One region of the Methylobacterium sp. WL8 genome, then DNA from elsewhere that is predicted to be linked to it. Evidence: predicted binding sites of a transcription regulator. Region 1 holds the regulator's gene; each other region holds the start of a gene.

What was found. Region 1 encodes PhoB, which activates phosphate uptake and scavenging genes when phosphate is short. Its sites were predicted from a motif close to TGTCATNNANCTGTCAT; they were not measured.
Positions count from the first base shown of each region.
Region 2: FV234_RS16500 (inorganic phosphate transporter) is a predicted target of PhoB. The motif match lies at 8,498-8,514, and genes of this name have one in related genera.
Region 3: FV234_RS01790 (ceramide glucosyltransferase) is a predicted target of PhoB. The motif match lies at 8,494-8,510, and genes of this name have one in related genera.

Region 1 is NZ_VRVF01000002.1:101,050-111,309, forward strand. It holds gene recN (DNA repair protein RecN) at 1-1,222, shown strand, start outside; gene FV234_RS01295 (hypothetical protein) at 1,356-1,568, shown strand; gene FV234_RS01300 (hypothetical protein) at 1,659-1,916, opposite strand; gene pstS (phosphate ABC transporter substrate-binding protein PstS) at 2,229-3,269, shown strand; gene pstC (phosphate ABC transporter permease subunit PstC) at 3,477-4,457, shown strand; gene pstA (phosphate ABC transporter permease PstA) at 4,469-5,359, shown strand; gene pstB (phosphate ABC transporter ATP-binding protein PstB) at 5,410-6,228, shown strand; gene phoU (phosphate signaling complex protein PhoU) at 6,260-6,973, shown strand; gene phoB (phosphate regulon transcriptional regulator PhoB) at 7,036-7,737, shown strand; gene FV234_RS01335 (protein-disulfide reductase DsbD domain-containing protein) at 7,734-9,893, opposite strand; gene FV234_RS01340 (aminopeptidase P family protein) at 10,014-10,260, opposite strand, start outside.
Region 2 is NZ_VRVF01000046.1:1,521-11,780, reverse strand. It holds gene gyrB (DNA topoisomerase (ATP-hydrolyzing) subunit B) at 1-746, shown strand, start outside; gene FV234_RS16535 (chromosome partitioning protein ParA) at 1,102-2,625, shown strand; gene FV234_RS16530 (hypothetical protein) at 2,701-3,270, shown strand; gene FV234_RS16525 (hypothetical protein) at 3,286-3,750, shown strand; gene FV234_RS16520 (hypothetical protein) at 3,794-4,180, opposite strand; gene FV234_RS16515 (hypothetical protein) at 4,357-4,830, opposite strand; gene FV234_RS16510 (malonate decarboxylase subunit alpha) at 5,049-7,040, opposite strand; gene rsgA (ribosome small subunit-dependent GTPase A) at 7,408-8,421, shown strand; gene FV234_RS16500 (inorganic phosphate transporter) at 8,567-10,204, shown strand.
Region 3 is NZ_VRVF01000003.1:37,863-48,122, reverse strand. It holds gene FV234_RS01825 (MarR family winged helix-turn-helix transcriptional regulator) at 1-424, shown strand, start outside; gene FV234_RS01820 (efflux RND transporter permease subunit) at 411-3,476, opposite strand; gene FV234_RS01815 (efflux RND transporter periplasmic adaptor subunit) at 3,516-4,643, opposite strand; gene FV234_RS01810 (efflux RND transporter periplasmic adaptor subunit) at 4,826-5,950, opposite strand; gene FV234_RS01805 (TetR/AcrR family transcriptional regulator) at 6,039-6,617, shown strand; gene FV234_RS01800 (histone deacetylase) at 6,611-7,513, opposite strand; gene FV234_RS01795 (FAD-dependent oxidoreductase) at 7,513-8,463, opposite strand; gene FV234_RS01790 (ceramide glucosyltransferase) at 8,585-9,766, shown strand; gene FV234_RS01785 (gamma-glutamyl-gamma-aminobutyrate hydrolase family protein) at 9,831-10,260, shown strand, end outside.

The DNA of each region.
Region 1 (10,260 bases):
CCTGAGCGGCCCGCTCGACGCGGTGGCGAAGGCGGCCAAGACGGTGAAGACCGCCCGCACGACGCTCGCCGAGCACCGCGCCCGGGTCGAGACCGCTCGCCGCGAAGCCGACTTCCTACGCCATGCGGTCGAGGAGCTGGCGGCCCTCGATCCGAAGCCAGGCGAGGAGGCGACGCTGGCCGAGCGCCGCACGGTGATGCAGCAGAGCGAGAAGGTCGCGCGCGAGCTGAACGACGCTTTGGCCGCCGTCGGCGGCTCGCATTCGAGCGTGCCACAGCTCTCCTCTGCCATCCGCAAGCTCGAGCGCCGCGCCGCGCAGCTGCCGGCGCTGGTCGAGCCCTGCGTCGCGGCGCTGGACGCCGCCCTCGTCGCCCTCGACGAAGCCCGCGCCGTCCTCGACGCCGCGGTGTCCGAGGCCGAGTTCGATCCGCGCGAGCTGGAGCGGGTCGAGGAGCGCCTGTTCGCCCTGCGCGCGGCCTCCCGCAAGTACGACGTCGCCGCGGACGACCTCGCGGCCCTGCGTGAGCGCTACGAGGCGGACGTGGCGGCGATCGATGCCGGCGAAGAGGCGTTGGCCGGTCTCGAGGCGACGCTGGCCACGGCCGAATCGGCCTACGCCAAGGCCTCGGAAAAGCTCAGCGCCGGGCGCCGCCGGGCGGCCAAGGCGCTTGACGCGGCGGTGCAGGCCGAGCTGCCGCCGCTCAAGCTCGAGCGCGCGCGCTTCATCACCGAGATCGTCACCGATCCCGAATCGCGCGACCCCGCCGGGATCGACCGCGTCGCGTTCTGGGCGCAGACCAACCCCGGCACCAAGGCCGGCCCGATGATGAAGGTGGCCTCGGGCGGCGAGCTGTCCCGCTTCATGCTCGCCCTGAAGGTGGTGCTCGCCGACAAGGGTTCGGCGCCGACGCTGATCTTCGACGAGATCGACACCGGCGTCGGCGGCGCGGTGGCGGACGCGATCGGCGCGCGGCTCTCGCGCCTGTCGCGGGACGTGCAGGTCGTGGCGGTGACCCACGCGCCCCAGGTCGCGGCGCGCGCCGTCACGCACTTCCTCATCGCTAAGGATGCGGTGAAGGGCGCCGGCCGCGTCGCCACCCGCGTCGCCTCGCTCCCCGTCGCCGCGCGGCGCGAGGAGATCGCCCGCATGCTCGCGGGTGCCACCGTCACCGACGAGGCCCGCGCCGCGGCGGCCCGCCTGCTCGAAGGCGCGGCCGTCTAGGGGGACGCTCCGACGATCCCCGCAAACCGTCGGTTAAGGTTAACACCTTCTTAACCATCGGGACCGACACTGATGCGATCCGGTGGCGACAGCGATTCGCGTACGCCGGCAACGTCCTACTTCGGGGGGGACCATGCATCAGGCCGCAGCCAAGTTCGAAGTCCTCCCGTCGCGCGAGGGCCTCGCGTCGCATCGCGGCGCTGCCAGCGTCGACACCCATCATCTCGGGCAGACCCTACGCACCGTCTATGAGGGCAGCGTCGACAAGCAGCCGATTCCGGACTCCCAGGTCGACCTGCTGCTGCGCCTGCGCCAGAAAGAACGCGACCTGCGCCGCAGCGCCTGAAGCGGGCAGGGGGCAAAGTCCGGGCCGCAAGGCGATCCGACGCAACCTTTCTGGCTCATCGCAGCGAGCCGTAAGGACGCCTCAAGCCATCTACCAGCGCTTGGCGCCCGGGCGCCGCTGATACTCGGCGGCGCGGATGCGCGTCAGCAAGCGGTCCAGGCTCATCAGCATCGAAGCCTCGTCGGCTCGGGCGCGCTCGGCCTCGCCGGGCTCGGTGCTGAAGTTCTGCCGCGCCTTCGCCAGGGCCAAGTCGCGCTCCAAGGCCTCGCGCTCGGCGTGGAGGGCCTGGAAGGCGCCGTCGTCGGGACGCGGCGCACGCGTCGGCGCCGCAGGCGAATCGTGGGGCACGGGAACGTCTTTCCGACCGGGCGAGCCGCGGCGGAATGCCGACGACCGAGCCCGGATCGAACGGAGAACGCGCGAACCCGGCAAAGCGTGCCATCGCCAAGCGATCCCGAACAGATCCCAAGCTGATTTCGCGGCGATCCCGGTCGCCGCGGCGCCGAAGCCGCCCATGTCATGCGGCTGTCATCTGCGTGTCCTAACCGCGGCGGTGTCGAGCCAGGCGGCTGCGGCCGCCGGACTGCCGGACGGCCGGCGCGATTCCGCACCTGCGGATCCGCGCCCCTCGGACGCGCTCGACGGATGACGGAGATCGATGTGAAACCCTTCACCTACGCGCTCGCCCTCGGCCTCGCGACGGCCCAGCTCGCCTTCCCGGCGCTCGCCGCCGACATCACCGGCGCCGGTGCGACCTTCCCGTTCCCGGTCTATTCCAAGTGGGCGGAAGCCTACCGCAAGGACACCGGCACCGGCCTGAACTACCAGTCGATCGGCTCGGGCGGCGGCATCAAGCAGATCCAGGCCAAGACGGTCGACTTCGGCGCCACCGACGCGCCGCTGAAAGGTCCGGCCCTGGAGAAGGACGGCCTCGTCCAGTTCCCGACCGTGATGGGCGGTGTCGTCGCCGTCGTGAACATCCCCGGCATCGAGCCGGGCAAGCTCAAGCTCACCGGCGACGTGATCGCCGACATCTACGCCAACAAGATCACCAAGTGGTCCGACCCGAAGATCGCCGCGCTGAACGACGGGCTGAAGCTGCCCGACGCCAACATCACCCCGGTCTACCGCTCGGACGCGTCGGGCACGACGAACATCTTCACCACCTACCTCAGCCAGGTCTCGGAGGGCTGGAAGAAGGAGTTCGGCGCCGCCACCACCGTGAGCTGGCCCGCCGGCCAGGGCGGCAAGGGCAACGAGGGCGTCACCGCCACCGTCAAGCAGGTCCCGAACGCCATCGGCTACGTCGAGTCGGCCTACGCCAAGCAGAACAAGCTCAGTTACGCGCTGATCCGCAACAAGGCCGGCAAGTTCCCGCAGCCGGACGACAAGGCGTTCCAGGCCGCCGCCGCCAGCGCCGACTGGAAGAGCCAGCCCGGCTTCGGCATCACGCTCACCGACCAGGCGGGCGAGGATGCGTGGCCGATCACGGCCGCGACCTTCATCCTCGTCCACAAGGAGGCCGCCGACCCGGCGAAGTCCGCCGACGTGCTGAAGTTCTTCGACTGGGCCTACAAGAACGGCGACAAGCTCGCCTCCGACCTCGACTACGTTCCGCTGCCGGACGCCGTCGTCGGCCTGATCCACGAGGAGTGGAACCAGGTGAAGGGCAAGGACGGGAAGCCCGTCCTCGGCATGTGAGGCCGACGGCGCGGGGCGGACTCCACCGCGCGCCTCGATCGTCGACTCGTCGGGCGGCCACCGGGACCACGGTGGCCGCCCGACCCCCGAGCGGACCGGCTTCCTCCCATCCGGTCTCACTCCCATCCGGTCTCACTCGCATCCGGTCTCGCCCTCGCGCCCGGCCGCACGGCGCGCTACCACCCCAGACGGTGAAAAGAACCGCGGATGACCGCCTTGACCGAACAGATCGCCCTGACGCGCTCCGGCACGAGCACGCGCTCGCGAAAGGGGCCGAGCAAGGGCCTCGACGCCCTGTTCCGCGCCGCCTCCTACGGTTCGGCCCTGCTGGTGCTGGTGGTGCTCGCCGGCATCCTTGGGTCGATCCTCTACGGCGGCTGGCCCGCCTTCCGCGAGTTCGGCTTCGGCTTCCTCACCTCCAGCGCCTGGAACATCGGCACGGAGCAGTACGGCGCCCTCGTCGCCGTCACCGGAACCCTCGCCTCGGCGCTGCTGGCCCTGGTGATCGGCGTGCCGATCTCGCTCGGCATCGCGATCTACCTGACGCAACTCTGCCCCGGCTGGGCGCGCAAGCCCGTCGGCATGACGATCGAGCTGCTCGCGGCGGTGCCGAGCATCATCTACGGCATGTGGGGCCTGTTCATCTTCGCCCCGTTCTTCGCCCGCTTCGTGCAGATGCCGGTCTCGAACGTCGTCGAGGGCCTGCCGATCGTCGGCACGCTGCTCTACGCCCGCGTGCCCTCGGGCGTCGGCGTGCTCACCGCCGGCATCATCCTGGCGATCATGATCGTGCCGTTCGTGGCCTCGATCGCCCGCGACATGCTCGACCAGATCCCGACGATCCTGCGCGAGAGCGCCTACGGCATCGGCTGCACCACCTGGGAGGTGGTCCGCCACGTCCTGCTCCCGCAGGCCTCCGTCTCGATCATCGGCGCGATCATGCTCGGCCTCGGCCGCGCGCTCGGCGAGACCATGGCGGTGACCTTCGTGGTCGGCAACGCCAACCGGCTCTCGGCCTCGGTGTTCGACCCCGGCTCGACCATTGCCTCGCGCATCGCCAACGAGTTCAACGAGGCCGACGGCCTGCAGCTGAACTCGCTGATGGCTTTGGGCTGCATCCTGTTCGCGATCACCTTTGTCGTCCTGATCATCGCCCGCTTCCTGACGCGCCGCGTCAAGGTCGCCTGAGGGAGCCCGTCGTGGACGCCAACAACACGATCCGTCCCGCGCCGGCCCTCAAGCCGACCCGCATCCGCGGCAGCCGCCGGGTCGCCGACCGCACCCTGCGCCTCGCCTGCCTCCTTGCCACCGTGCTCGGCGCTGTCGTCCTCGGCTCGATCCTCCTGATGCTGATCATCGAGGGCGCGCGCGGGTTCTCGCCGCTGCTGTTCACCCAGCCGACGCCCGGCCCGGGCTCGGAAGGCGGCGGCATCGCCAACGCCATCCTCGGCAGCCTGGTGCTCACCGGCATCGGCATCCTCGTCGCCACGCCGATCGGCCTGATGGCCGGCACCTACCTCGCCGAGTACGGCCGCGGCTCGAAGCTCGCCGAGGTGATCCGTTTCCTCAACGACATCCTGCTCTCCGCGCCCTCGATCCTGATCGGCCTGTTCGTATACACCCTGATGGTGCGGCCGATGGGGAGCTATTCGGGCTGGGCCGGCGGCGTGGCGCTGGCGATCATCGCGACGCCGGTGATCGTGCGCACCACCGAGGACATGTTGCGCCTCGTCCCCGGGACGCTGCGCGAGGCCGGCGTCGCGCTCGGCGCCCCGATGTCGACGGTGATCCGCAGCGTGACGTGGCGGGCGGCGTCGGCCGGCATCGTCACCGGCATCATCCTGGCGCTCGCCCGCATCGCCGGCGAGACCGCGCCGCTGCTGTTCACGGCGCTCAACAACAACTCGTGGTTCAGCCGCGACCTGATGGGCGGCGTCGCGAACCTGCCGGTGATGATCTACCAGTTCGCGCTCTCGCCCTATCCGAACTGGCAGCAGCTCGCCTGGGCCGGCGCGCTCCTGATCACCATGACGATCCTGCTGCTTTCGGTCGTCGCCCGCGTCGTCATCAAGCCGCAGACCGCGCGCTGATGTCCATGGGGACCCAGAACCCGCCGCCGGCACCCACGAGGAACACGACGATGAACGCCGCCCCCGCGATCAGCGCTTCCCAGTTCGACGGCCGGAACCCGGCCGACGAGCACGCGCCCATCCGCATCGCCGCCAGGGAGCTGAACTTCTATTACGGGCAGTTCCATAGCCTGAAGAACATCAACCTCGACTTCCACGACCGCCAGGTCACCGCCCTGATCGGCCCGTCCGGCTGCGGGAAGTCGACCCTGCTGCGCACCTTCAACCGGATCTACAGCCTCTACCCGGAGCAGCGCGCCGAGGGGCAGGTGCTGCTCGACGGCCAGAACGTGCTCGACGCCAACGTCGACCTGAACGAGCTGCGCTCGCGCATCGGCATGGTGTTCCAGAAGCCGACGCCGTTCCCGATGTCGATCTACGACAACGTCGCCTTCGGCCTGCGCCTCTACGAGAAGCTGCCGAAATCCGAGCTCGACGGCCGCGTCGAGTCGGCCCTGCGCAAGGCCGCCCTGTGGGACGAGGTGAAGGACAAGCTCAAGCAGTCCGGCATGGGCCTCTCCGGCGGCCAGCAGCAGCGCCTGTGCATCGCCCGCACGGTGGCCCAGAGCCCCGAGGTGATCCTGTTCGACGAGCCGACCTCGGCCCTCGACCCGATCTCGACCGGGCGCATCGAGGAGCTGATCGAGCAGCTGCGCAGCGAGTTCACGATCGTCATCGTGACCCACAACATGCAGCAGGCCGCGCGCATCTCGCAATTCACCGCCTTCATGTATCTCGGCGAGGTCATCGAGGTCGGTCCGACCAACCGCATCTTCATGAACCCGACCGTGCGTCAGACCCAGGACTACATCACCGGCCGCTTCGGCTGAGCCGCATACGGATCGATCGAGGACCAAGCCCATGCCCGGCCACATCGTCACGTCCTACGACACCGACCTCGAGGACCTGCGCCGCTCGATCTCCGAGATGGGCGGCGTCGCCGAGAAGATGATGACCGAGGCGACCGACGCCCTCGTTCGCCGCGACACCCAGCTCGCTCAGGCGGTGATCCTCGCCGACAAGCGCCTCGACACCCTTCAGCGCGAGATCGAGGAGCGCTCGGTGCTGCTCATCGCCCGGCGCCAGCCGATGGCGATCGACCTGCGCGAGACGATCTCGGCGATCCGCGTCTCGGGCGACCTCGAGCGCATCGGCGACCTCGCCAAGAACATCGCCAAGCGCGTCGTCGCGATCAGCGACCAGGCCCAGGCGCAGAAGATCGTGCTCGGCGTGCAGCACATGAGCGACCTGGTGCAGGAGCAGCTCAAGGACGTGCTCGACGCCTATGCCAGCCGCGACGTCTCGGCGGCGCACAACGTCTGGGAGCGGGACGGCGAGATCGACGCGCTCTACAACTCGCTGTTCCGCGAGTTGTTGACGTACATGATGGAAGATCCGCGCAACATCTCGTTCTGCACGCACCTGCTGTTCTGCGCCAAGAACGTCGAGCGCATCGGCGACCACACCACCAACATCGCCGAGACGATCCATTATCTCGCCACCGGCGAGAACCTCGCCGGTGACCGCCCGAAGAACGACGCGTCGAACTACGCGACGGTGACGCCCGGCGCCTGAGACGCCTGTCGGCGTCTCACGGCGGCCAAGGAAGTCGGGCGGCCCGCCCGGGAGTGCCCTGCATGCGTACGCGGATCCTGATCGTCGAGGACGAGGAGGCGCTCACCACCCTCCTGCGCTACAACCTCGAAGCCGAGGGCTTCGAGGTCGATTCCGCCGCCCGCGGCGACGAGGCCGAGCTGCGCCTGCAGGAGCAGGTGCCGGACCTGATCCTGCTCGACTGGATGCTGCCCGGCCTCTCGGGGATCGAGCTGTGCCGCCGGGTGCGGGCGCGGCGCGAGACGGCGTCCCTGCCGGTCATCATGCTGACGGCGCGCGGCGAGGAGGGCGACCGCATCCGCGGCCTCGGGACTGGGGCCGACGACTACATCGTCAAACCGTTCTCCGTGCCGGAGCTCCTGGCCCGGGTCCGCGCGCTGCTGCGCCGGGCCAAGCCGACCCATGTCGCGAACCTCCTGGAGGCCGGCGACATCGAGCTCGACCGCGACAGCCACCGCCTGCGCCGGGCGGGCAGCGAGATCCACCTCGGGCCGACCGAGTTCAAGCTGCTCGAATTCCTGATGCAGAGCCCCGGCCGGGTCTATTCCCGCGAGCAGCTCCTCGACGGCGTCTGGGGCCACGACGTCTACATCGACGAACGCACCGTCGACGTGCATGTCGGCCGCCTGCGCAAGGCCCTGAACCGCACCGGCGAGACCGACCCGATCCGCACCGTCCGCGGCTCGGGCTACGCCTTCGACGAGACGTTTTCGGGCGAGGATTAGGGCACCTTCGTTCCCGCGCCCGCGAGCCCCGCGCTGCGGCCCGTCGCCGTCACGGCGTCCAGCGCGCTCAGCACCGTGCCCTCGGTGAGGATCTGCGGCAGCACCGTCGGCTCGCCTGGCCCTGCGTAGAGCAGGTAGAGCGGCACGCCGCTGCGGCCGTGGCGCTCGAGCAGGCGGGTGATCTCCGGATTCTGGTTGGTCCAGTCGCCCTTGAGGTAGGTGACGTCGCGGGCGCGCATCGCTGCGCCGACCGCCGCCGTCCCGAGCGAGGTGCGCTCGTTGACCTGACAGGTGATGCACCACGCCGCGGTCATGTCGACGAAGACCGGCCGGCCGCCGGCCAGCAGCGCGTCGAGGCGCGCCTGCGTGAACGGCTCGACGCCCTCGGCCCTGGTCTGGGCGCCCGGCGCGATCCGGTCGCGGTCGAGGGTGAGGGCGAGCGCCGCCACGCCGACGACGGCGAGCACCGCGAGGCCGCGGGCGAGCTGCGCCCGCACCGGGCGCGCGTCGCGGCCGAGTTCCCACGCCCAGGCGGAGAAGCCGAGCAGCACCAGTCCGATCAGCGCGGCGAGCAGGCCCTGCGGCCCGACCTGCTGGGCCAGCACCCAGACCAGCCACGCGACCGTGGCGTAGATCGGGAAGGCCAGCGCCTGCTTCAGCACGTCCATCCAGGCACCCGGGCGGGGCAGGGCGCGGAGCGCCGCCGGCCACAGGGTCAACGCCAGGAAGGGCAGGGCGAGGCCGAAGCCGAGGCTCGCGAACACCACGAGGCCGGCGGCCGTCGACTGCGTCAGCGCGAAGCCCACCGCCGAGCCCATGAAGGGGGCGGTGCAGGGCGTCGCCACCACGGTCGCGAGCACGCCGGTGAAGAACGAGCCTTCGAGTCCGGCCCGCCGGGTCAGCCCGTCGCCGAGCCCGGCGAGCCGCCCGCCGAGGTGGAGCATGCCCGACAGGCTCAGGCCCATGGCGAAGAGCAGGTAGGCCAGGGCGGCCACCACGGTGGGCGATTGCAGCTGGAAGCCCCAGCCGATCCCGGCTCCCCCGGCCTTCAGCGCGATCAGCAGCGAGGCCAGCGCCAGGAACGCCGCCAGCACGCCCGCCGTGTAGGCGAGCCCGTGCAGGCGGACCCGCCCCGGCGCCTCGCCGGAATGCTTCACCAAGCTGAGCACCTTGATCGACAGCACCGGGAAGACGCAGGGCATCAGGTTGAGGATCAGGCCGCCCAGCAGCGCGAGGCCGGCCGCGGTCCAGAGCGTCAGGGTCTCGGCCGGCTCGGTGCGCGGGATCGCCGGCGCCACGCTCGGCATCGCGCTGCCGGCCGCGAGCGGCGCCTCGTCGCCCAGCGCGAAGGCCTGGCGGACGAGACCGTCGCCGGTCTCCTCCTCGATCGCCAGCACGCCGGGCAGGCTCTCGGGCGCGGCGTCGGTGGGCGTCGCGCGGGTCAGCGTCAGGTGGAGGCCGGCCGCGTCCACGGTGAAGGGCTGCGGCGCGGCGTTCTCGATCGCCGTCTCGGAATAGGGAAAGAACGCCACCGCGCGGAGCCTGTCCGCGGCGAGGCCCGGCGCGTCGAGGTCCAGGGCGAGGCGGTCGCCCTGGCTCGACAGCCGCACCGGCCACGGCGAGGCCTTGGGCAGGGCGGCGCGGGCACGCACGAACAGCGCGGCGTTGGCCGGATCGGCCGCGGCCTCGCGGGCGACCGGCAGGGTCAGGGTGAGGTCGGCCGAGCCGGGGATGCATTCCTTCTCGCACACGAGATAGGTGAGCTTGCCCGCAAGCGTCACGGGGGCTGCCGGGTCGAGGCTTGGCGGCGGCGTCACCCGCACGAGCAGGATCGCCTCGCCCTCGTAGCCGAAGTTCATCAGCGTCGCGATCGGGATGCGGTGCGGTGCCGGCCACTGGATCGCCGAGGCCGAGAAGCCGGCCGGCAGCGTCCAGGTCACCTCCGGCGGCAGGCCCGAATCGCCGGGGTTGCGCCAGTAGACGTGCCAGCCCGGCTTCATCGCCATGCGGATGGCCACGGTGAACGGCGTGGCGCCGGCCATTGCCGCAGGCTCCGCCACGAGGCTCGCCCGCACGAGGTCGGCCGGCGGCTTGAAGCCTTGGGCCGCGACGGGCCCGGCGAGCAGCGATAGGAGGAGGGCGAGAAGACGGAGCATGCGGTCCCTTCGCGCGACCGTCCACGACGGTTTCACGCTGCTCTGGTCATAGGCGCGAACCGGCGGAGGGTAAAATCGCGACGGCGCGTCCGGGTGCCGCGCGGAGGATCGATCCTGGGTTCAGAGTGCCGCCGTCGCCCGCTCCAGCCAGGCTCGCGTCTCCGGGTCGAGGTCCGGGTCGAGCACGTCGCGGACGTGGGCGTGGTAGGCGTCGATCCAGGCGCGCTCGGCGGGGCTCAGCATCTCCGGCACGATCAGGCGGCGGTCGTAGGGGACCAGCGTCAGGGTCTCGAAGCCGAGCACCGGGCGTTCGCCGCCGGGCACCTCGCGGGGCTCGACGAGGACGAGGTTCTCGATGCGGATGCCG
Region 2 (10,260 bases), on a different contig from region 1:
CGCTCGAGGACTACCTGATCGACCAGGGCGTCGAGGGCGCGACGCTGACGCTGGCGTCGGGCGCCGCGTTCGGCGGGCCGCAGCTCAAGACCCTGGTCGAGGAGGCCCGCGCCTTCCGCGGCATCCTGCTGAACCTCCACACCCGCTACGACCGCTCGGTCGTCGAGCAGGCGGTGCTGGCCGGCGCGTTCCGGCCGGAGGCGGCCGAGCATGCCGGCGAGGCCGAGGTGCTGGCCGACGTGACGGCCAAGCGCCTCGACGCCATCGCCGACGACATCGAGCAGGGCTGGCAGGGCGAGGCGGCCGACGGCGGCTACGTCTTCGGGCGGACTCTGCGCGGCGTGCGCCAGGTCGCGACGCTGGACGCCGGCCTGATCGCCTCGCAGGAGGCGCGGCGCCTGGTCGACCGCGCCGACGCGCTCCGCGAGATCTACGGCGAGCCGGTGACGTTCTCGCGCAAGGGCGAGTCGACGGTCCTGCACGGGCCGGCCGCCCTGTTCGAGGCGGTGATGGCCTTCGGCCGCAAGGGGCTGCAGCTCCAGCGCTACAAAGGCTTGGGCGAGATGACCGCGCAGCAGCTCTGGGAGACGACGCTCGACCGCGACATCCGCTCGCTGCTCCAGGTGAAGGTCAAGGATACCGAGGAGGCCGGCGACCTCTTCGTCAAGCTGATGGGCGACGTGGTCGAGCCCCGCCGCGAGTTCATCCAGGAGAACGCGCTGAGCGTGGCGAACCTCGACGTGTAAGACTTATCCAGGGTGCGGCGGCGGTCGAACCACGGAACGCCGCAGGTTCGCCGAGATGTCTCGGCGTGGCCGCACTCTTCAGATCTGAAAGCGATCCCGCCTTTTCCACAGGAGAATAAGTCTCTCGTCGAGCAAGTCATAACCTTGCTCAGCGTCGGTCGGACGTTTTGACTTGGGAAAACTTGAATGTTGGCAATGCCTTTCTCTGATATTGCATGCGCCGTTTCGTCGAAAATTTACTGTCATGCTTTTTAATTTGTAGAAAAAGTGCTAGCTATGCGCGGCAGAAGGCTCGCAACGGGCCGGCATGCCGTGGAGAAGTGTCGCTGCGATGGCTTGGACGTCCTTCCGAAACGTGCTGTCGCCGACACCGCCCGCTCCCTCGCCTTCCCCCTCGCCCCAGCGCGAGGCGTCCGAACGGGCTGCCCGGGCCGATCGAGGCCTGCCGCAGGCCGACGTCCGCGCCGCCGCCTCCACCGAGCGCGCCAAGCCCAAGTCGGAAACCCTCCGCTCCTCGCTCGACTCGATCGGCCAGCGCGACGAGATCGTCCGGCAGCGGATCGAGGCGATGGTCGATCGCCTGGACGACCTCCGCACGCTGCAGGACGACTTCTCGTCGATCCTCGAGCCGATCATCAGCATCAGCGACGAACTCCCGCGCGCCAGCATGCGCATCGCGGAACTCGAGACGTCGCTGGCCCAGGAATTCCAGTCCGGACGCACGATCCGCCTCGAAGTCGCAGAGCTGTCGACGCGCATCTCGACCCTGGCGGGCGAACTGTCGGATGCGCTGGCCCGCGCGAGCCGGGCCGAGGATCATCTGCAGGCCGGGGAGGCGACGGTGGCCACGCAACGCGTGGAACTGCGCGACAAGACGCTCGCCATCGAGAACCTGGACCGTCAACTGTTCGCGGAGATCGAGCAGACCAAGGCCCTGACCGGCGAGAACAAGGCGCTTCGCCTGGAGGCTCAGGCCGCTGACAGCGCCCTCGCGCGATCGGAACACGATCTGCTGGGCGCCCGGGAGAGCCTGAGTGCCTTGGAGCAGGAAAGCCGTAGGCTCCAGGGGCTGAGCGAGGAGCAGGCCGGGCAGCTCTCGGAGCTGGCGGCCCGGCACCGGAACCTGGAAGGGATCGCGGAGGGCGAACGGCAGCGCCTGCGCGCCGTCGAAGCCCAGCTCGCCGCCGAGACGGCTTTGCGCGAGCGCAACGAGGCGCAGCACGAAGCCGAGATGACGACGCTGCGCACCGAGCGTGCGGGCTTGGCGATGAAGCTGGAGGCGGCGACCAACCGGGCCGATTCCCATGAGCAGCTGCTCACGCAATCGCGCAATCAGCTGCGCGAGAAGGACGAGGCGCATCGCATCGCCGACCGCAACTTCAAGGAGGCGAGCATCGCCCGCACGACCGCGGAACGGCGCCTCGACTCCCTCCAGAGCGATCTGGCCCGTCAGACGGAACGCTTCCTCGAGATGCAGCGCCTGCGCGCGGAACTCGATGCGCGATGCGACATGCTCAGCAAGGCGCTGGCCGCGAAGGATGCCGCCCTGGAGCAGGCAGGCGTGCGCAACGCGGCCCTCACCGAGCGGATCGAGCAGATCGTTCATCGCCAGGAAGCCGCACGGACGGAGTTCGAGACGACGACGCGCCGCCTGACGGAGGATCTCCAGAACGAGCGCTCGGAACGCGCCCTCGTGCAGGGCGCGCTGGACATCGCCCGGGAGACCCGGGTCACGCTCCAGAAGCAGTACGAGGCCCTCAAGCGCTCCGGGCGCGGCTGGCGCGGCATGGAGGAGGACATGGGGCGGCCGGGCCCCGATGCCGCCCCGCAGGAACCGAGCAACGTGCGTCCGTTCCTGCATCCGGACCAAGCCAGCTAGCGTTCTTTCCGCGGACGTGGACGCCGGTCCTGCGAAAGAAAGCACGTCATAACAGAGACCTAGAGCCGCTCCCGCTTGCAGCGCGACAAGGAACGGCTCTATCCCCAACCGATCATCCGGGAATTCGCCATGTCCGACACTGCTCAAAAGGATGCGTCGTCGTCTTCGGGGTCCGCGATGATGCTGCGCGCGTGGCAGGTCAACGCGGGCAAGCCGGGCGAGAAGATCGTCAGCCTTCTGCCGTCGTTCGAGAACACGGCGGGCGGCGAGGCGGCGGGCGCGCCCGAAGGGGGCGGCGCCCCCCTGCGCGAATGGTCCTCCGCCATCGATCTCATCCAGGAGGCCAGCGAGGCGATCCGCATCGGCGAGCAGAGAGCCGCCGAACTGGAAGCGCAGCTCAACCACGTGGTCACGCAGGCCTCCGAGGAGATGCGTCGCCTCAACCAGCAGATCGCGGCCGGGGAACAGAAGTTGGCGCGCGCGGAGGAACGGGCCCGCCTCGCCGAGACCCGCGCCGGCGACGCCGAGGCGCGGGCTGGTGACGCCGAGGCCTGGCTGGTGCGCCTGCACGATGCGGTGTTCGCGGCCTTCGGCCAGAGGAAGGCGCAGGAAACGGATTCGTCGCACGCCGACGCCGCCGGCTGAGCGAGCCCCCCGCCTGTGTCGGATTTCATGGTGTCGGACAATTCGAAGGCCGGAAAGAGCGGCTCCGTCGTCCTCTACGTGCCTTCGCGATCGGCGGGGTTCGATCCCGAAACGGCGCTCAGGCTCATCGCCCAGGCCAGCGAGGGCATGCACCGCCTCGAGGCATGGCGGCAGACCATCCAGATCCAGGCCAACAAGCTGGTGTATCAAGTCCAGCGGGAACGCGAGGCGTTCGCGGCGGACATCGACGCATTGAACTACGAGATCGTCGTGTTGCGCCGGGAGGTTACCGAACTTCAGGCCGCCCTCACCGAGGCGAGGATCGCGAAGGACGCCTCGGCGATGCAGTGCGAGGCGGCCAGGACCCGAGCCGCGGATGCGGACCGGAAGACCCTCGCCGCGGAAGAGCGGGCGCAGACCGCCGAGGACTGGCTCGTGCGCCTTCAGGGCATCATCAGCGACGAGTTTTCCGCATCCTGAAGGTTCCCCTCGGCGCCGATCGCCCCGGACCCTCGGGATCGCTTCACCGGGTCTGCGTGTCGCCCTTCGCGGGCTTGGTGTTCGAAGACTCGGTGTTCGAAGACTCGGCCTTCAGGCAGGCATAGGTTCGCCTGAGCCAGATCTGCGCTTCGGCTTCCGCGGCCACCGCGATGGCGGCGCGATCCTCCGCAAGCCGCGCCCGCGCCTCGGCCTGCCGAAGCCGCTCCTCCGCCCCGTCGGCGCGCAGGCTGGCCGCCACGGCCGCGGCTTCGGCGGTGTGGGCTCGCCGCTCGGCCTCCTCCGTCTGATCAAGGCTGCGGCGGATCATCGCCCGCGCGTGCCGGGACATCGCCTGCGCGACGTCGTGCATCCGGCGAAGGTGCGCGCCGGCCTCGCGGATCTGCGCGATGGCCGACGGCCAATCGACCACCTGACCCGGTCCGGACGGTCCGCCCGCGACCTCCGGAGCCGCGAACAGAGGAACGACCGTGTTCGCCGCCGTCGCATCGGCCGCGACCCTCGAACGGCCGCGCCCGGCCTCGGCCGCCCGGACATCCGGCTCATCCGCCATCGGCGCGGCCGCGGGACGTCGCGCGACAGGGGCCATCAGGCACTCCGCTTCAGGTCCGGATCCAGGCCGAACTCGCTCGCGATCGTGTCGTAGACGCGGGACAGCCAGTCCTCGGCGATGCGCGCCCGCTCCTCCGCCGCAGCCACCCGCTCGTCCGCGGCCCTGAGCAGGGCATCGGTTCGGCTCTGGATCTCGACCACCCGCGCCTCGGCCGCCCGGACGCGCTCTCCGGCGCTCTTCACATCCTCGCGGACGCGTTCGAGAACCTCTTGGACGTGCATCTCCTTCTTCTGGACCGCGGCCTCGACCGCGCGGGTCTGATGGGCCGCGTGACGGACGCAATCGATCAGCTTCGACCAATCCTGCGACGGCGAAGGCCGCGCCGGGACGGCTGCGACGCTGCCGCCGGACGTGCCGACCAGCCGCAGTACGTTCGCGAGATGGCTCTCGGCGGCCGGCGCCGGCTCGGAGGCCTTCTCCCAAGGATACTCGTTCGCCGGACCCATCATGACCCTTCCGCCACCGCCACCGTCATCCCGAATATGCCATCCGCGGGCCGTCCGGGAGAAGCCGTCTAGGAAGCGTGAAAAGGCCGCCTTGTCCACCCGGACGATGCCATCCCGCCACGGGCGGATGTGCGACCGCGATCGGGCCGGCGCTCACCGGCCCTGTTCCGCCTGCGTGGGTCTCAGGCCGAAGCCGGCCCGGACGACCGCCGGACCGTGGGTCAGCTGGCGGCGCGCAACGGGATGACGTCGGCCAACGCCTGCTGCGCGGCCGCCTCGCGCTCGGCGGCTTCGAGGAAGGCGTGGGCCTCCGAGCGGCGCTCGAACACGTGCGGGGCGAGGCCGCGGCGGCTCAGGGCCTCCTGCATCTTCAGGCGCAGGAAGGCGCTCGTCGCGTAGCGCGTCGTCGTGAGGTAGTGGTACTTCGACAGGTACTCGATCATCTCGGCGTAGTCGTCGTAGAGGTTCTCGCCGATGCGGAACCCGTCGTGGTTGACCACCGAGTTCACCCGCTGCCCGGCCTTCAGGCAGGCGGTCTCGAGCACCTGCCGCAGGGCGTCGATGTCGCCCTTCGAGCGGACCTGCCAGCCTTCGAGGTTGACGAAGAGCAGGTTTCGGCCCGGGTCGTAGCTGACCCGGTCGGGCAGGTTGAGGTTCAGGAGGTCGGCCAGGAGCTCCATCGGCTCGTCGCGGAAGATGCGCAGGTCCATCGGGATCGGGTTCTCGATCACCGGCGTGAAGTCCATGTGGGCGAGGATGTCGCGGCCGATGTCGATGCCCGGAGCCACCTCGATCAGCTCCAGCCCGGCCTGCGTCAGGTTGAAGACGCAGCGCTCCGTCACGTAGAGCACCGGCTGGCGGCGCTCCTGCGCGAACGGCCCGCTGAAGGTGTTCTGCTCGACGGCCGCCACGAACTTGCGCGAGCGCCCCTCCTGCACGATCCGCAGGCGCCCCTCGTCGATCTCGGTGACGAGGCCGCCGGAGGTGAAGGTGCCGGCGAACACCACCTTGCGGGCGTTCTGCGAGATGTTGATGAAGCCGCCGCAGCCGTTGAGCCGGCCGCCGAAGCGGCTGGTGTTGACGTTGCCGGCGCCGTCGCATTCGGCGAGCCCCAGGCAGGTCATGTCGAGGCCGCCGCCGTCGTAGAAGTCGAACATCTGGTTCTGGTCGATGATCGCGTCGGCGTTGGTCGCCGCGCCGAAGCTCGAGCCCGAGGCCAGCACGCCGCCCACCGCCCCGGCCTCGGTCGTCAGGGTGATGTAGGGGGTGACCTTCTCCTCGTTGGCGACCGACGAGATGCCTTCGGGCGCGCCGACGCCGAGGTTGACCACGCCGTTCGGCGGCAGCTCGAACGCGGCGCGGCGCGCGATGATCTTGCGCGCGTCGAGCGTCATCTTCTTGAGGCCGGTCACCGGCACGCGGATCTCGCCGGCGAGCGCCGCGTCGTGCTGGACGCCGTAATTCATGCGGTGGTGCTCGGGCGGCGCCACCACGACGCAGTCGACCAGGATGCCCGGCACGCGCACGTCCTTGGGCTTGATCGAGCCCTGCTCGACGATGCGCTCCACCTGCGCGATGACGATGCCGCCGTTGTTGCGCGCCGCCATCGCCTGGGCGAGGTTGTCCAGCGTCAGCGCCTCCTTGGAGACGCAGAGGTTGCCCGACGGGTCGGCGCTGGTGGCGCGGATGAAGGCGACGTCGATCTTGGTGGCCCGGTAGAACAGCCACTCCTCGCCCTCGACTTCCACGACCTTGACGATCTCCTCGGTGGTCAGGGTGTTCACCCGGCCGCCGCCGTGGCGCGGGTCGACGTAGGTGTGCAGGCCGACCTTCGAGAACAGGCCCGGCTGGCCGGCCGCGCAGGCGCGGTAGAGCTGCGAGATCACGCCCTGCGGCAGGTTGTAGCCGCGGATGCGGTTGTCCTGGGCGGCCTGCGCCACCTTCGGCATCCGCCCGAAGTTCGCCGCGATCACCCGCCCGAGCAGGCCCTCGTGGTGGAGGCGCCCGGTGCCCAGCCCTTTGCTGTCGCCGGCGCCCGCCGTCATGATCAGGGTGAGGTTGCCGGGCGCGCCGGTCTCGACGAAGCGCTTCTCGAGGGCGGCGTGCAGCGCCTCGGGGATGCAGCTCTGCACGAAGCCGGTCGTCGTGACGACGTCGTCGGTGCGGATGAGCGCGATCGCCTCGTCGGCGCTGACGATCTTGTTCTTCTTCACGCCACTCTCCCTGCCGACGACCGTTCCGGTCTCGTTGCCGCTGTTCGGCGGCGCCTGTTGGGTCAGGCTCTATTCTTGACGGATCGCGACGGGATGGCCGCGCGAAACCGCATTCGGGGAGGTTAGGGCAAGCCGGCGCCACCCTGCAAACGAACATTATTTGTCGGGACGTTGAAATTAACTCGCTCGTCGGCCGAGAGAATATTGCATTCAGTCGGGCGGGGCTGGAACGCCAACCGCGGGCGGTCGCCGGGTCTCCTCGGCGAGTTCGGCCGGTCCGCGGCTCGCTGGTCAGCCGGCCGGCGCCGTGTCATGGGCTGAAGCCGTGACCGATCATCCCCACGCCCTCCCGGCCGCAGGCGCGGCCTTGTCATCCCCAGGCGCTCCCCTGCCGACCGAAGGCGCGGCCAGCCTCGGCTGGTCCGACTTCTTCGAGGACCAGCGCGCGCCGGCCGAGGCCGACTTCGCGCCGATGCGGATCGCCCTGGTCCACCGCTCCCGCCTGACCGCCCTGTCGACCGCCGGCCCCGTCGAGCTGCTGCTGCCGGTCCACGCCAGCACCGGCGACGTGACGGTCGGCGACTGGGTCCTGGCCGACCCGCGGACCCTGACCCTGCACCGGCGGCTGTCGCGCAGGACCGTGCTGCAGCGGCGCACCGAAGGCGGCAAGGTCCCGCAGGTGGCGGCCGCCAACGTCGACACCCTGTTCGTCGTCACCTCGTGCAACGCCGACTTCAACCCGGCCCGCCTGGAGCGCTACCTCGCGCTCGCCAACCAGGGCGGCACCGATCCGGTGATCCTCCTCACCAAGGGCGACCTGACCGACGACGTCGAGGCCTACCGCCGGCAGGCCGCAGCGCTCCAGCGCGGGTTGTCGGTGGTCGGCGTCAACCCGCGCAGCCCGGACGCCGCGGCGGCGCTGGCGCCCTGGTGCGGGCCCGGGCAGACCGTGGCGCTGGTCGGCTCGTCCGGCGTCGGCAAGTCGACGCTCGTCAACACGCTGGCCGGGCCCGGCCAGGACGCGCCGCAGGAGACCGGCGCGATCCGGGAGCACGACGCCAAGGGGCGCCACACCACGACGGCGCGCTCGCTGCACGCGATGGCGGGCGGCGGCTGGGTGATCGACACGCCGGGGATGCGCACGCTCCACGTCAGCGACGCCGCGGAGGGGATCGAGACGCTGTTCGCCGAGATCACCGAGCTGGCGCCCGACTGCCGGTTCCGCGACTGCACCCACGCCCACGAGCCCGGCTGCGCGGTGCAGGCCGCCATCGCCGAGGACGCCCTCGACCCCGACCGCCTGGACCGCTGGCGCAAGCTCGTCGAGGAGAACCGCGACAAGACCCCGGCGACGGCGCCCCGCCGCCCGCGCAGGCACTGAGCGCGCGACCGGTCTTCAGGCTTTCGGGGAGTCGTAACCGCGCCGTCCCGCGCGGATCGGCCGTCCGTGCGCACGGCGTCACCGGACCGTCATGCGCGGCGCCTATCCGAAGGCGGCTGAACTCCGATCGCCGTCGAGATCCATCATGTCCGATTCCGCCAGCCTGACGCCGCCCCGGGTGGGCGCCGAACCGCGGCGCGCCTCGGGTCCGACGCTCGATCGCGGCATGCATCCGGGCGGGATCATCGCCTTCCTGCTCGTCCTGGTGGCGGGCCTGGTCTACGCCGTCGTCAGCCTGATCGCCGACATGAACGCCGTCGGCCAGTCGCCGCTGGCGATCGGCGCCTTCGTCCTCCTCGGGCTCGCCCTGCTGATCGCGCTCGCCTTCGAGTTCGTGAACGGCTTCCACGACACCGCCAACGCGGTGGCGACCGTGATCTACACCCACTCGATGCCGCCGCTCGTGGCGGTGATCTGGTCGGGCGCCTTCAACTTCCTCGGGGTGATGCTGTCCTCGGGCGCGGTGGCCTACGCCATCGTCACGCTGCTGCCGGTGGAGCTGATCCTGCAGGTCGGGTCCGGCGCCGGCTACGCGATGATCTTCGCCCTGCTCATCGCCGCGATCATCTGGAACCTCGGCACCTGGGCCTTCGGCCTGCCGAACTCCTCCTCGCACGCGCTGATCGGCTCGGTGATCGGCGTCGGGCTCGCCAACCAGCTGATGGCGCCGGAGGGCTCCGCGACCTCGGGCGTCGACTGGGCCCAGGCGCTCGGCGTGTTCAAGGCGCTGCTGTTCAGCCCGCTCATCGGCTTCGTCGCCGCGGCGCTCCTGCTGCTGGCGCTCAAGTTCACCGTGCGGCGCAAGGACCTCTACGAGGCGCCGAAGGGCGACACGCCGCCCCCGCTCTGGATCCGCTCGCTGCTGATCCTGACCTGCACGCTGGTCTCGTTCTTCCACGGCGGCAACGACGGCCAGAAGGGCATGGGCCTGATCATGCTGATCCTGATCGGCGCCGCGCCGACTGCCTACGCCCTCAACCGCACCATGGCCGACGACACCACGCCGGCCTTCATCCAGACCTCGCAGAACGCCAGCACGGTGTTCGCCAGCCACGCCGGCACCACGGCCCAGCCCGACGCCGCGGCCGCCCGCAAGGAGGTCTCGGACGCCCTCAAGACCAAGGACCTGAACCAGCCGGCGGTCTACGGCGCGCTGGCCGCACTCTCCACCGACATCGCCGCCAACGTGAAGAACTACGGCGCGATCAAGCAGGTGCCGGCGGCGCAGACCTCAAACCTGCGCAACGACATGTACCTCGCCACCGACGCGATCCGGCTGCTGCCGAAGAACGGCGCCAGCTTCTCGGAGGCCGAGGCCGGCACGCTGAAGGCCTATGCGGGCCTCCTCAACGACGGCACGCGCTACATCCCGACCTGGGTGAAGGTCTGCGTCGCCCTGGCGCTGGGGCTGGGCACCATGGTCGGCTGGAAGCGCATCGTCGTCACCGTCGGCGAGAAGATCGGCAAGACCCACCTCACCTACGCGCAGGGCGCCTCGGCCGAGCTCGTGGCCGCCGGCACGATCGGCCTGGCCGAGGTCTACGGCCTGCCGGTCTCGACCACGCACATCCTGTCCTCGGGCGTCGCCGGCACCATGGCGGCCAACGGCTCCGGGCTGCAGATGTCGACCGTGCGCAACATGGCGCTGGCGTGGGTGCTGACGCTGCCGGCGGCGATCACCCTGGCGGGCGTGCTGTTCTTCATCCTCCGCCACGTGTTCTGAACAGGGCCGCGCGGGCCGCGACGCGGTCCGCGCCCTGGCTCGAAGGTTGCATGCCA
Region 3 (10,260 bases), on a different contig from region 1:
CGTCGGCCTGACCGATTGGCGGATCATGTACCGGCTCGCCTCGGACCCGTGGATCACCGCACACCGGATCTGCGAGCTGTCCGCCCTCGACAAGGCGGTGGTGAGCCGCAGCATCGCCTGGATGGAAAGCCGCGGCCTCGTGTTGATCCGCGGCGACGCCGAGGACGCACGCCGCCGCCTGCTGGCGCTGTCGCCCGCCGGCCTCGACCTGCACGACCGCATCACCGTGGTGGCGCTGCAGCGCGAGCGCAACTTCCTCGCCGCGCTCAAGGAAGACGAGGTGGCCGAGACGATCCGCCTGCTGACGAAGCTGGTGGACAACCTGGGCGCGTTCTCGACGCCGGTGGCGATCCCGCCGCAGCGGGTCGCCCCGATCGAGTCCGCACCGCCGACCTCGCCGCGGCGGGCGATCAAGCCGCGTTAGGCTTCGGACCGTTCGCGGCCGGCGGGCGGATCCGGTACCACCCGACGTAGAGCGCCGGCAGGAAGAACAGCGTTAGGAAAGTCGCCGCGATGATGCCGCCGATCATCGCGTAGGCCATCGGCCCCCAGAACACCTCGCGGGCGATCGGCACCATGCCGAGGCTCGCCGCCGCCGCCGTCAGCAGGATCGGGCGCATGCGGTGGCGCGTCGCCTCCACCACCGCGTCCCAGGGCCCGAGCCCGTCGGCCTCGCATTCCTCGATCTGGCTCACCAGGATCACCGCGTTGCGGATGATGATGCCGATGAGCGCCAGGATGCCGAGGATCGCGACGAAGCCCATCGGCTTGCCCGAGGGCAGGAGCGCCGCGACGACGCCGATGAGCCCGAGTGGCGCCACGCTCGACACCAGGAACAGCTTCTGGACGCTCTGAAGCTGGATCATCAGGAACACCGCCATGGTCAGCAGCATCACCGGCACCACCGCCGCGATCGGTCCCTGGCCCTTGGCCGCCTCCTCGACGGCGCCGCCGGTGGCCAGCGCATAACCCTCGGGCAGCGCCTCCGTGAAGGCGGCGATGTCGGAGGCGAGCGCCGCCACGATCGTCGGCGGCTGAGTCGCGTCGACGATCGGTGCGCGAACCGTGAGCGTCGCGACCCGGTCGCGGCGCCAGACGATCGGCTGCTCCAGGTCGAAGCCGATCCGCGCGAAGGCGAGCAGCGGCACCACCGAGCCGTTGGCCAGGCTCACCTGCAGGCTCTGTAGGGTGTCCAGCGAGGTCCGCTCCGCCGCCTGCGCCCGGCCGACGACGTTGACGAGGTAGATCGAGTCCCGCACCTGTGTGATCGAGGAGCCGCCGACGACGCCGTTGAGGATGCCGGCGATGTCCTGACTGGTGACGCCGAGCTGGCGCGCCTTGTCCTGCAGGATCTCGACCCGCAGCACCTTGCCGGGCTCGTTCCAATCGAAGGTCGGCACGCCGACATGCGGGCTCTTGGCGACGATGTCGGCGAGCGCCAGCGCCTTGGCGCGCACCACCTGCAGGTCCGGCCCGCTGAGGCGGTACTGGATCGGCCGTCCCACCGGTGGGCCGAGCGAGAGCGGGTTCACGAACACGTCGGTGCCGACGAAGTCGCGCTTCGTCCGCGCCTCGAGCTTGGGGAACAGGCGGTCGCGCGCCTCCAGCGACGTCGTCACGACGACGACCTGCCCGAAGAAGCTGTTGGCGAGCTGCTGGTCGAGCGGCAGGTAGAAACGCACCGCGCCCTGTCCGACATAGGACGACCAGCGCTCGATGTCCGGGTCGCCCTTCAACGTGGCTTCGAACCGGTCCATCTGCGCCCGCGTCTCGGTGATGGTGGCGTTCTGCGGCAGGGTGAAGTCGACCAGGATCTCGGTGCGGTCGGAGGCCGGGAAGAACTGCTGCTGCACGAAGGTCATGCCGAAGATCGACAGGCCGAGCAGCGCGACGCAGGCAGCGACCGTGAGCCAGCGCCAGCGCATGGCGGCGACGAGCACGCGCAGGAACAGGCGCCCCATGCGGCCGGGCTCGTGGCTGTGCTTCTTCATGGTCTTGGGCAGCAATGTCACGCCGATCAGCGGCGCGAACAGCACGGCCACCACCCACGAGACCAGGAGCGAGGCCGCGATCACCACGAACAGCGAGTAGGTGTACTCGCCGGCCGAGGAGCCGTTGAAGCCGATCGGCAGGAAGCCGGCCACGGTCACCAGCGTGCCCGTCAGCATCGGGAAGGCGGTGGAGGTGTAGGCGAAGGTCGCAGCCTTCTTCAGCGAATCGCCGAGCTCGAGCCGCGCCACCATCATCTCGACGGTGATCATCGCGTCGTCGACCAGCAGGCCCAGCGCGATGATCAGCGCACCGAGCGAGATGCGCTGCAACGTGACGCCCATGATCTGCATCACCACGAAGACGATGGCGAGCACCAGCGGGATCGAGATCGAGACCACCAAGCCGGCGCGCACGCCTAGGCTGACGAAACTCACCGCGAGCACGATCACCACCGCCTCGACGAGCGCCTGGGTGAAGCCGCCGACCGCCTCCTCGACGATGCGGGGCTGGTCGGAGACCAAGTGGATGCCGACGCCGATCGGCAGCTTGGCCTCGATCAGGCGCATCCGCGCCTTCAGGTCCTCGCCGAAATGCAGCAGGTTGGCGTTCGGCCGCATGGCGATGGCGAGACCGATCGCCGGCTTGCCATCGACGCGGAACAGCGCCGCGGGCGGGTCCTCGTAGCCGCGGCTGATCTCGGCCACGTCCGAGAGGCGGAAGAAGCGGTCGTTGATCCGCAGGTTGATCGTCTCCAGCGAGGTCTCGGACGAGAACTGCCCGCTCACCCGCACCGAGACCCGCTCGGGGCCGGCCTGGACCACGCCCGAGGGCGAGATCGCGTTCTGGCTCTGCAGCGTCTTGATCAGGGACTGGATGTCGATGCCGTAGCCGGCGAGCTTGCGCGTGGAGAAGTCGAGGAAGATCGTTTCCTTCTGCGTGCCGAGCAGTTGCGTCTTGCCGATGTTGGGCACCTTGAGGATCTCGGTGCGCACGCCCTCGACGTAGTCGCGCAGCTGACGGTGGCTCAGGCCGTCGGCGGTGAAGCCGTAGACGTTGCCGTAGACGTCGCCGAACTCGTCGTTGAAGAACGGCCCCTGCATCCCCTGCGGGAAGGTGCCCTGGATGTCGCCGAGGCGCTTGCGGACCTGGTAGAACGACGGCTGGATCTCGGACGCCTTCGTGGTGTCGCGCAGCTGCACGAACACCGTGGCGTTGCCCGGCGTGGTGTAGCTGCGGACGTAGTCCAGGGTCGCGACCTGCTGCAGCTCCTTCTCGATCCGGTCGGTGACCTGCTCGAGGGTGTCGCCGATCGTGGCGCCGGGCCAGACCGCCTGCACCACCATCGTCTTGATCGCGAAGGGCGGGTCCTCCTCGCGGCCGAGGCCGCGATAGGCGAGCGTGCCGGCCACCAGGCAGATCGCCATGAGGAACCACACGAACGAGCGGTGCGACAGCGCCCATTCCGACGCGTTGAAGTTACCCACGATCGGAAATCCTGCCCACGATTCAAAATCCGCCCACGATCAAAGGTCCTGCGTGCCGGGAACGGCGATGGGCGTATCCGCGAGGCGGATCGCCTGGCCCTCGGCGAGGGAGTAGACGCCGGCGACCACGACGCGGTCGCCGGCCGAGAGGCCGCTCGCGACGCCGACGTAGTCGCCCCTCCGGTCGGCCACCGTGACCGCGACGCGCTTGGCCGCGTCGCCGGCGGCGTTGACGACCCAGACCGCGTCGCGGCCGTCTGCGCTCAGGATGGCGGTGGCGGGCAGGACGAAGCGCGGCGGGACCTTGCGCACCAGCGAGACGGTGATCGTCGCGCCGAGCCGGAAGGCGCCCGGCGGGTTCTCCAGCGACATCCGGATGCGCCGGGTGCGGGTGCTCGAATCGGCGAAGGGCGCCGTCTCGCGCACGGTGCCGACCGCCGTCACCGTGGGCGCGCTCTGGAGGGCGACGGTGAAGCGGCCGTCCTTGGGCATGGCCGCGACGAGGTCGTCGGGGATGTCCACCACCGCTTCGCGCACCTCGGGCCGGGCCACGGTCACCACCGTCTGCCCGGCGGTGAGATCCTGCCCGATCTCGGCGTTGCGCTGGGTGACGACGCCGTCGAAGTCGGCGTGGAGCTCGGTGTAGCCCATCTGGTCGCGGGCCTTCTGCAGGCTCGCCTGCGCCTGGGTCAGGCGCGCCTGCGCCGTGTCGCGGTTGGCCACCATGCCGTCGAGCTGGGCCTGGGTGACGTTGCCGCCCTCCATCAGGCGACGCGTCCGCGCCTCGGTGGCGGCGGCGTTCTCGGACTGCGCCTTGGCGTCGGCGACGTCGGCTTCGGCGCGGGTCATGGCGAAGCGCGGCACCACCGTGTCGAGGGCGGCGAGCCGCTGCCCCTTCTTCACGAGGTCGCCGACGGTCACGTCGCGGGCGACGACGCGGCCGCCGACCTGGAATCCGAGCTGCGACTGGTAGCGCGGCTCGACCGTGCCGGCGAACGGCCCGAACCGCACCGCCTCGATCGGCTTGGCGACGGCGTACAGCACCGGCCGCACCGGCGGCGCCTTCGCCTCCTCGGCGGGCTTGCAGGCGGCGAGTGCGAGCAGCGATGTCCCGGCGAGGATGGTGACGAGAGGCAGCTGGATGCCGCGAAACGCGGAATGCCTCACGCTTCCATCCTTCACCTGCGGCGCGGCGTGACACGCGGGTCCCCTCTCCCGAGCGGGAGAGGGACAGGGTGAGGGACGAGAACTCACCGGAGAGGTCACGCCCCTCACCCCAACCCTCTCGCCCTGGGAGAGGGGGCCGCGATGCGACGCGCGGAAACCGTCAGCGATCGGGTGAAACACCATCACTTCGCGGCTCCCGTCGCGACCTGCTCGGCCACCGTCACGGTCTGGCCCGGGCGAAGGAACTGGATGCCGGCGATGACGACCTCCTCGCCGGACGCGACGCCGCCCGCCAGGGCGATGCTGTCGGGGCCGTAGCGGTCGATGGTCACGACGCGCGGCGCGACCGTCCCGGCGCTTGGGTCGCGCACCCACACGGCGGGCTGGTTCTTCCAGCGGTAGAGGGCCGACCACGGCAGCACGACCGCCGCATGGCTCTGGAACCGGCCGCGACCGATCACCACCGCGCCGAGCGTCATCGCCGGCGGCGTCTCCTTGAGGCCGACCTTCACCCGCACCGTGCCGGAAGCCGGGTCGACGCTGGGCGAGATCTCGCGGACGCTGCCGAGGGCGGTGACCGTCGGGTTGCCCTGAAGCGTCACGTCCACGGTTCCCGATTGCGGCGGCGCGGCGAGCAGCGCCTCGTAGACGTTGAAGACCGCGTCGCGCGGCCCGTCCTGCGCCAGGGTCAGGACCGACTGCCCCGCCTGCACCACCTGGCCGACCTCCAGGGACCGGCTCAGCACCACGCCGGCCACGCCCGACCGCAGCTCGGTGTAGGACAGCTGCTCCTGCGCGGTCCCCAGCGCCGCCTTGGCCGAATCCACCGCGGCCTGGGTCGTGCGCAGCTGCTGCTCGGCGTTGTCGTAGGAGGGCCGCGTGGTGTAGCCGCTGGCCATCAGCTGCTCCTGGCGCTTGAACCCGAGCTTGGCCTGCGTCGACAGGGCCTCGGCCGAGGCGAGCGCGGCCTGCGCGTTGGCGAGGTTCGAGCGCTGCTCGCGCGGATCGAGCCGGGCCAGGACCTGGTCGGCGGCGACGTGGTCGCCGACCTCGACGAGGCGGGTCTCGATCTTGCCGGCGGTGCGGAACGAGACGCTGGTCTGCCCCTGGGCCTGGACGTCGCCGGTGAAGACGGCGTCGGAAGCGATCATGCTCTTCGTCGCGATCACGGTGCGCACCAGGGTCTGCGCCATGAGGCCGACCGGCGCACCGGCTTGCGGTTCGGCTTGTTCGGCGCTTGCCGCGGCCGCCGCGAGCAGCGCCGCGGCAAGAGCGGAGACAAGCACGACGGGGAAACTTCGGTTCACGGCGTTCCTCGGCTCCGCACGCTCTATCGCGGCGCGAACCTATCCACTATCTTACCGACCGTCCAGACGGTTTTTACGGGGTAGGGAGATGGACGACGTGACGGCCAAGGCGCGCAGCCGCCGGCAGGACCGCGCCGAGGTGATCCTCGACGCGGCCGAGGCGCTGCTGCGGCGCTCGGGCACCCGGACGCTGACCATCGACGCGGTCGCCGTGGAAGCCGGCTTGAGCAAGGGCGGGGTGCTGCACCACTACGCGTCCAAGGACGCGCTGTTGACCGCTCTGGCCGTCCGCAAGGTCGGCCGGATCCGCGTCGGCATCGCCGCGTGCCTCGCTTCCGCCCCCCACGGGCCGGCGGCGCTGCCGCTCGCGGTGGTCGCGCATGCACGCCAGGTCTACGCCGAGGAATGCGGCTTTCCCGATTCGCTGCTGATCGCGTCGGCCGACAACGCCGACGCGGCGGCGGCGTTCTCGCAGTTCCTGAGCGAGCTGCTCGCCGCCATGGGCGCGGCCGAGGCGCGGTCGGGCCAGGGGGCGGCGCTGACCTTCGCGGTGCTGGGGTTGATGCTGAGCCGGTCCCTCGACTTCCACCGCATCGACGGCGCGCCGCTGGACCGCCTGTTCGACGCGCTGGAGGCGCAGGCGCGCGCACTGCCGAAGGCTCAGTAGAGCGCGTTGGCGGCGAGCGCCTGGAACACCAGGGCGTGGCGGTTTGCGAGCGCGTCGACGTCGTGGGTGTAGCCGCCGCCGATCACCGCCACGAGGGGGATGCCCCGCGCCCGCGCCTGCCCGACGACGTAGCGGTCGCGCGCCAGCAGCCCGTCGTCGGTGAGCGCGAGACGCCCGAGGCGGTCGTCCCGGTGCGGGTCGACGCCGGCGTTGTAGAAGACGAGGTCGGGCGCCAGCGCGTCGAGCAACGGCGGAAGCCGCGCCTCGAGCACGGCGAGGTAGCCGGCATCGTCGAGCCCGTCGGGCAGGCCGACGTCGAGGTCGCCGGCGATCTTGGCGGTCGGATAGTTCTTCTCGCAATGGATCGACAGCGTGAACAGGTCTGGTGAGCGGGCGAGGCAGTCGGCGGTACCGTCGCCCTGGTGCACGTCGCAATCGACCACGAGCGCCCGACGGATCGCACCCTCGGCCTGCAGCGCGCGGGCCGCGACCGCCACGTCGTTGAACACGCAGAATCCCGCCCCCTGCTCGCGCCGGGCGTGGTGGCTGCCGCCGGCGGCGCTGCCGGCGAGTCCCTGCACCAGGGCGAGGCGCGCGGCGAGCAGCGTGCCGCCGACGGAGGCGCGCGAGCGTCGGACCACGCTCTCGTCCACGGGCAGGCCGATCGCCCGCTCGATCGCCCGCGGCACCGCGAGCCCGAGCACGGCTTCGACGTAGGACGCGTCGTGGGCGAACCGTAGGAGGTCGGGCGAGGCCGGCTCCGGCGTCGTGAACCCGCGCGGCGCCAGCCCGCGCTCCATCAGGACCTCGGCAAGCCGCCCGTACTTGCGCATCGGGAAGCGGTGCCCGGCCGGGAGGATCGCCTCGTAGGCCGGATGGAACACGATGGGCGGGATCACCGCCCGAACGTCAGGTCGGCGGCGATGCGGTCGGCGAGCGCCCGGCCGCTGTCGAAGGCCGCCTCGATCCGCGGACCCAGGCACCAGTCGCCGGCGGCACCCAGCCGCTGCGCCGGATCGTAGAGGCAGGGGTGGCCGAGCGCCGACTCGACCATGGCGTAGCGCCAGCGGTGGACGGCGGCGTAGGTCGGGCGGACCGACGTCCCCAGGCGCGCTTCGAGGGCGGCGACCAGGGCGGCCTGCACTGCCTCGCGCGCCTCCTCCAGGTGGGCGCGCGACCAATCCGGCGCGGCGTGGACCACGAGGCGATGCCCGGGCGCCCGGCCGGGCTTGGTCTCCTCGCGCGCGATCAGCGCGATCGGACTCTCCGGAAACGTGAGATGCGCTTCCGGGAAGCCTGGTGCCGCATCGAGGTCGAGCAGCAGCGACCAGCACGGCGCGTAGGATGCGCGCTCCGGCCCCGGCAGCGCGACGCCGCTCGTCTCCATCAGCGCCGTCACCTGCGGCGCCGGGAAGGTCACCGCCACGGCGGCGAATGGGCCTTCGGTCGCGCCCGCGGCATCCGTCAGCATCCAGCCGCGATCCCCCCGCGCGACGCAGGCGATCGTCGTCTCCAGCGACACCGGCAGCCCGTCGAGCAGGTGGCGGACAGGCGCCGGCATGCCGGGCAGGCCGACCTCGCGGCCCTCGACGTCCCAGGGCGCGGCGACGCCGGCGGCGATCCAGGCCGCGCATTGCGCGCGAAACGCCTCGCCCTTCGCGCGGAAGAACTGTGCGCCGTGGTCGAAGCGGGCGCCGGCTTGCGTGCGCCGCGTCGCCATGCGCCCGCCGATGCCGCGGCCCTTGTCGAAGACGCGGACGTCGAGGCCGGCCTCGGCGAGGCGCCGGGCGGCGGCGGCACCCGCCATGCCGGCCCCGAGGATCGCGACGGTTCCGCCTCCGGCCAAAGCTTCGCTCCCTCATCCGCTTGGTGCTGCTGTCATACGGCTGAAACGCGCGCGCTGTTAGGGGCAGTCAGCCGACGCGGCCGCGCGCCGCGGGACAGGCCGGTTCGGAGATGCCCGCCGCATGGGTCTCGTCAGCACCTTTCCGGCCCCGGACGGCACCACGGTCGCCCTCGTGCTCTGCGCACTCCTGACGGCCCTGCACCTCGCGAGCCTCGTCGTCGCCGGCCGGCGGATCGGGCGACATGCGTCCGGGACGACGTTTCCGGTGGGCGCGCCCGTCTCGCTGGTGCGTCCGGTCTGCGGCCTGGAGACCTTCAGCGAGGAGACGCTCGCCCGCGGCTTCGCCCTCGACTACCCGGCCTACGAGATCGTCTTCTGCGTCGCCGACGCCGCCGACCCCGTGCTGCCGCTGGTCCGCCGGCTGGTCGCGGCGCACCCGCGGGTCCCGGCCCGCATCCTCGTCGGCGACGAGCGCATCAGCGACAACCCGAAGCTCAACAATTGCGTGCGCGGATGGGAGGCGGCGCGGCACGATTGGATCGTCATCGCCGATTCGAACGTGCTGATGCCCACCGATTACCTGCAGCAACTGCAGGCCGCCTGGCGCGACGACACCGGCCTCGTCTGCTCGACGCCGATCGGCGCCCGCCCGGACGGGATCTGGGCCGCGGTCGAATGCGCCTTCCTCAACACCCTGCAAGCCCGCTGGCAATATGCCGGCGAGGCGGTGGGGCTCGGCTTCGCGCAGGGCAAGAGCATGCTCTGGCACCGCCCGTTCCTCGAGGCGCGGGGTGGCATCCGGGCGCTCGCCGCGGAGATCGCCGAGGACGCGGCGGCGACGAAGCTCGTGCGCGCGGCCGGCCGCCGGGTCCACCTCGTCGCCGCGCCGTTCGAGCAGCCGCTGGGGCGCCGCGCGGCGTTCGAGGTCTGGTCGCGGCAGATCCGCTGGGCGCGCCTGCGCCGGGTGACGTTCCCGCTGTTCTTCGCGCCCGAGATCGCCAGCGGCACCTTGCTGCCGTTCGTGATTGCGGGGTCGCTCGCGGGCACCTGGACAGCGGCGGCCGGGCTCGCGGCGCTGTCGGCTTTGGGCTACGCGGCCGAGTTCCGGCTCGCCGCGCGCGCCGGCTGGTTCCACGCGCCGCGGCTGCTCGTCGGCTTCCTGCTGCGCGACGCCCTGATCCCACTGGTCTGGTGCGCGGCCTGGACCCATCGCGCGATCGTCTGGCGCGGCAACGCCATGGACATCCGCCTGAAGGGCGCCGTCGGCCCGCGCGCGGTCCTCCGGCGGGCACGCGCCGCCTGAGGCGGTTGCATCGCGCTGTGAACGGCGCGATGCCGAGCCTGTCGCCCATAGCAACGGTCAGCCCGTGCGCATCGCCATCCTCGAAGCCGGCTCGCCGCCGACGCGGCTCGCCCGCTTCCCGTCCTACGGCGCGATGACCGCGCGCATGATCGGCCCGGCGCATGCCGCCACGATCCTCGACGTGCGCGCCGGCGAGCTACCAACAGACCCGGATGCCTTCGACGGCTACGCGGTCACCGGCTCGGCCGCCGGCGTCTACGATCCGCTGCCCTGGATCGCGCCGTTGATCGGGTTCCTGCGCGCGCTGCCACCGGGCAAGCCGCTGGTCGGCATCTGCTTCGGCCATCAGGTCATGGCGGAGGCCTATGGCGGCCGCGCGGTCCGCTCCGGGAAGGGCCGCGGGCTCGGGCTCCACAGCTATGCGGTGACCGAGTGGGCGCCGTACATGGACGACGCGGACCGGATCGCCGTGGCGGCCTTCCACCAGGATCAGG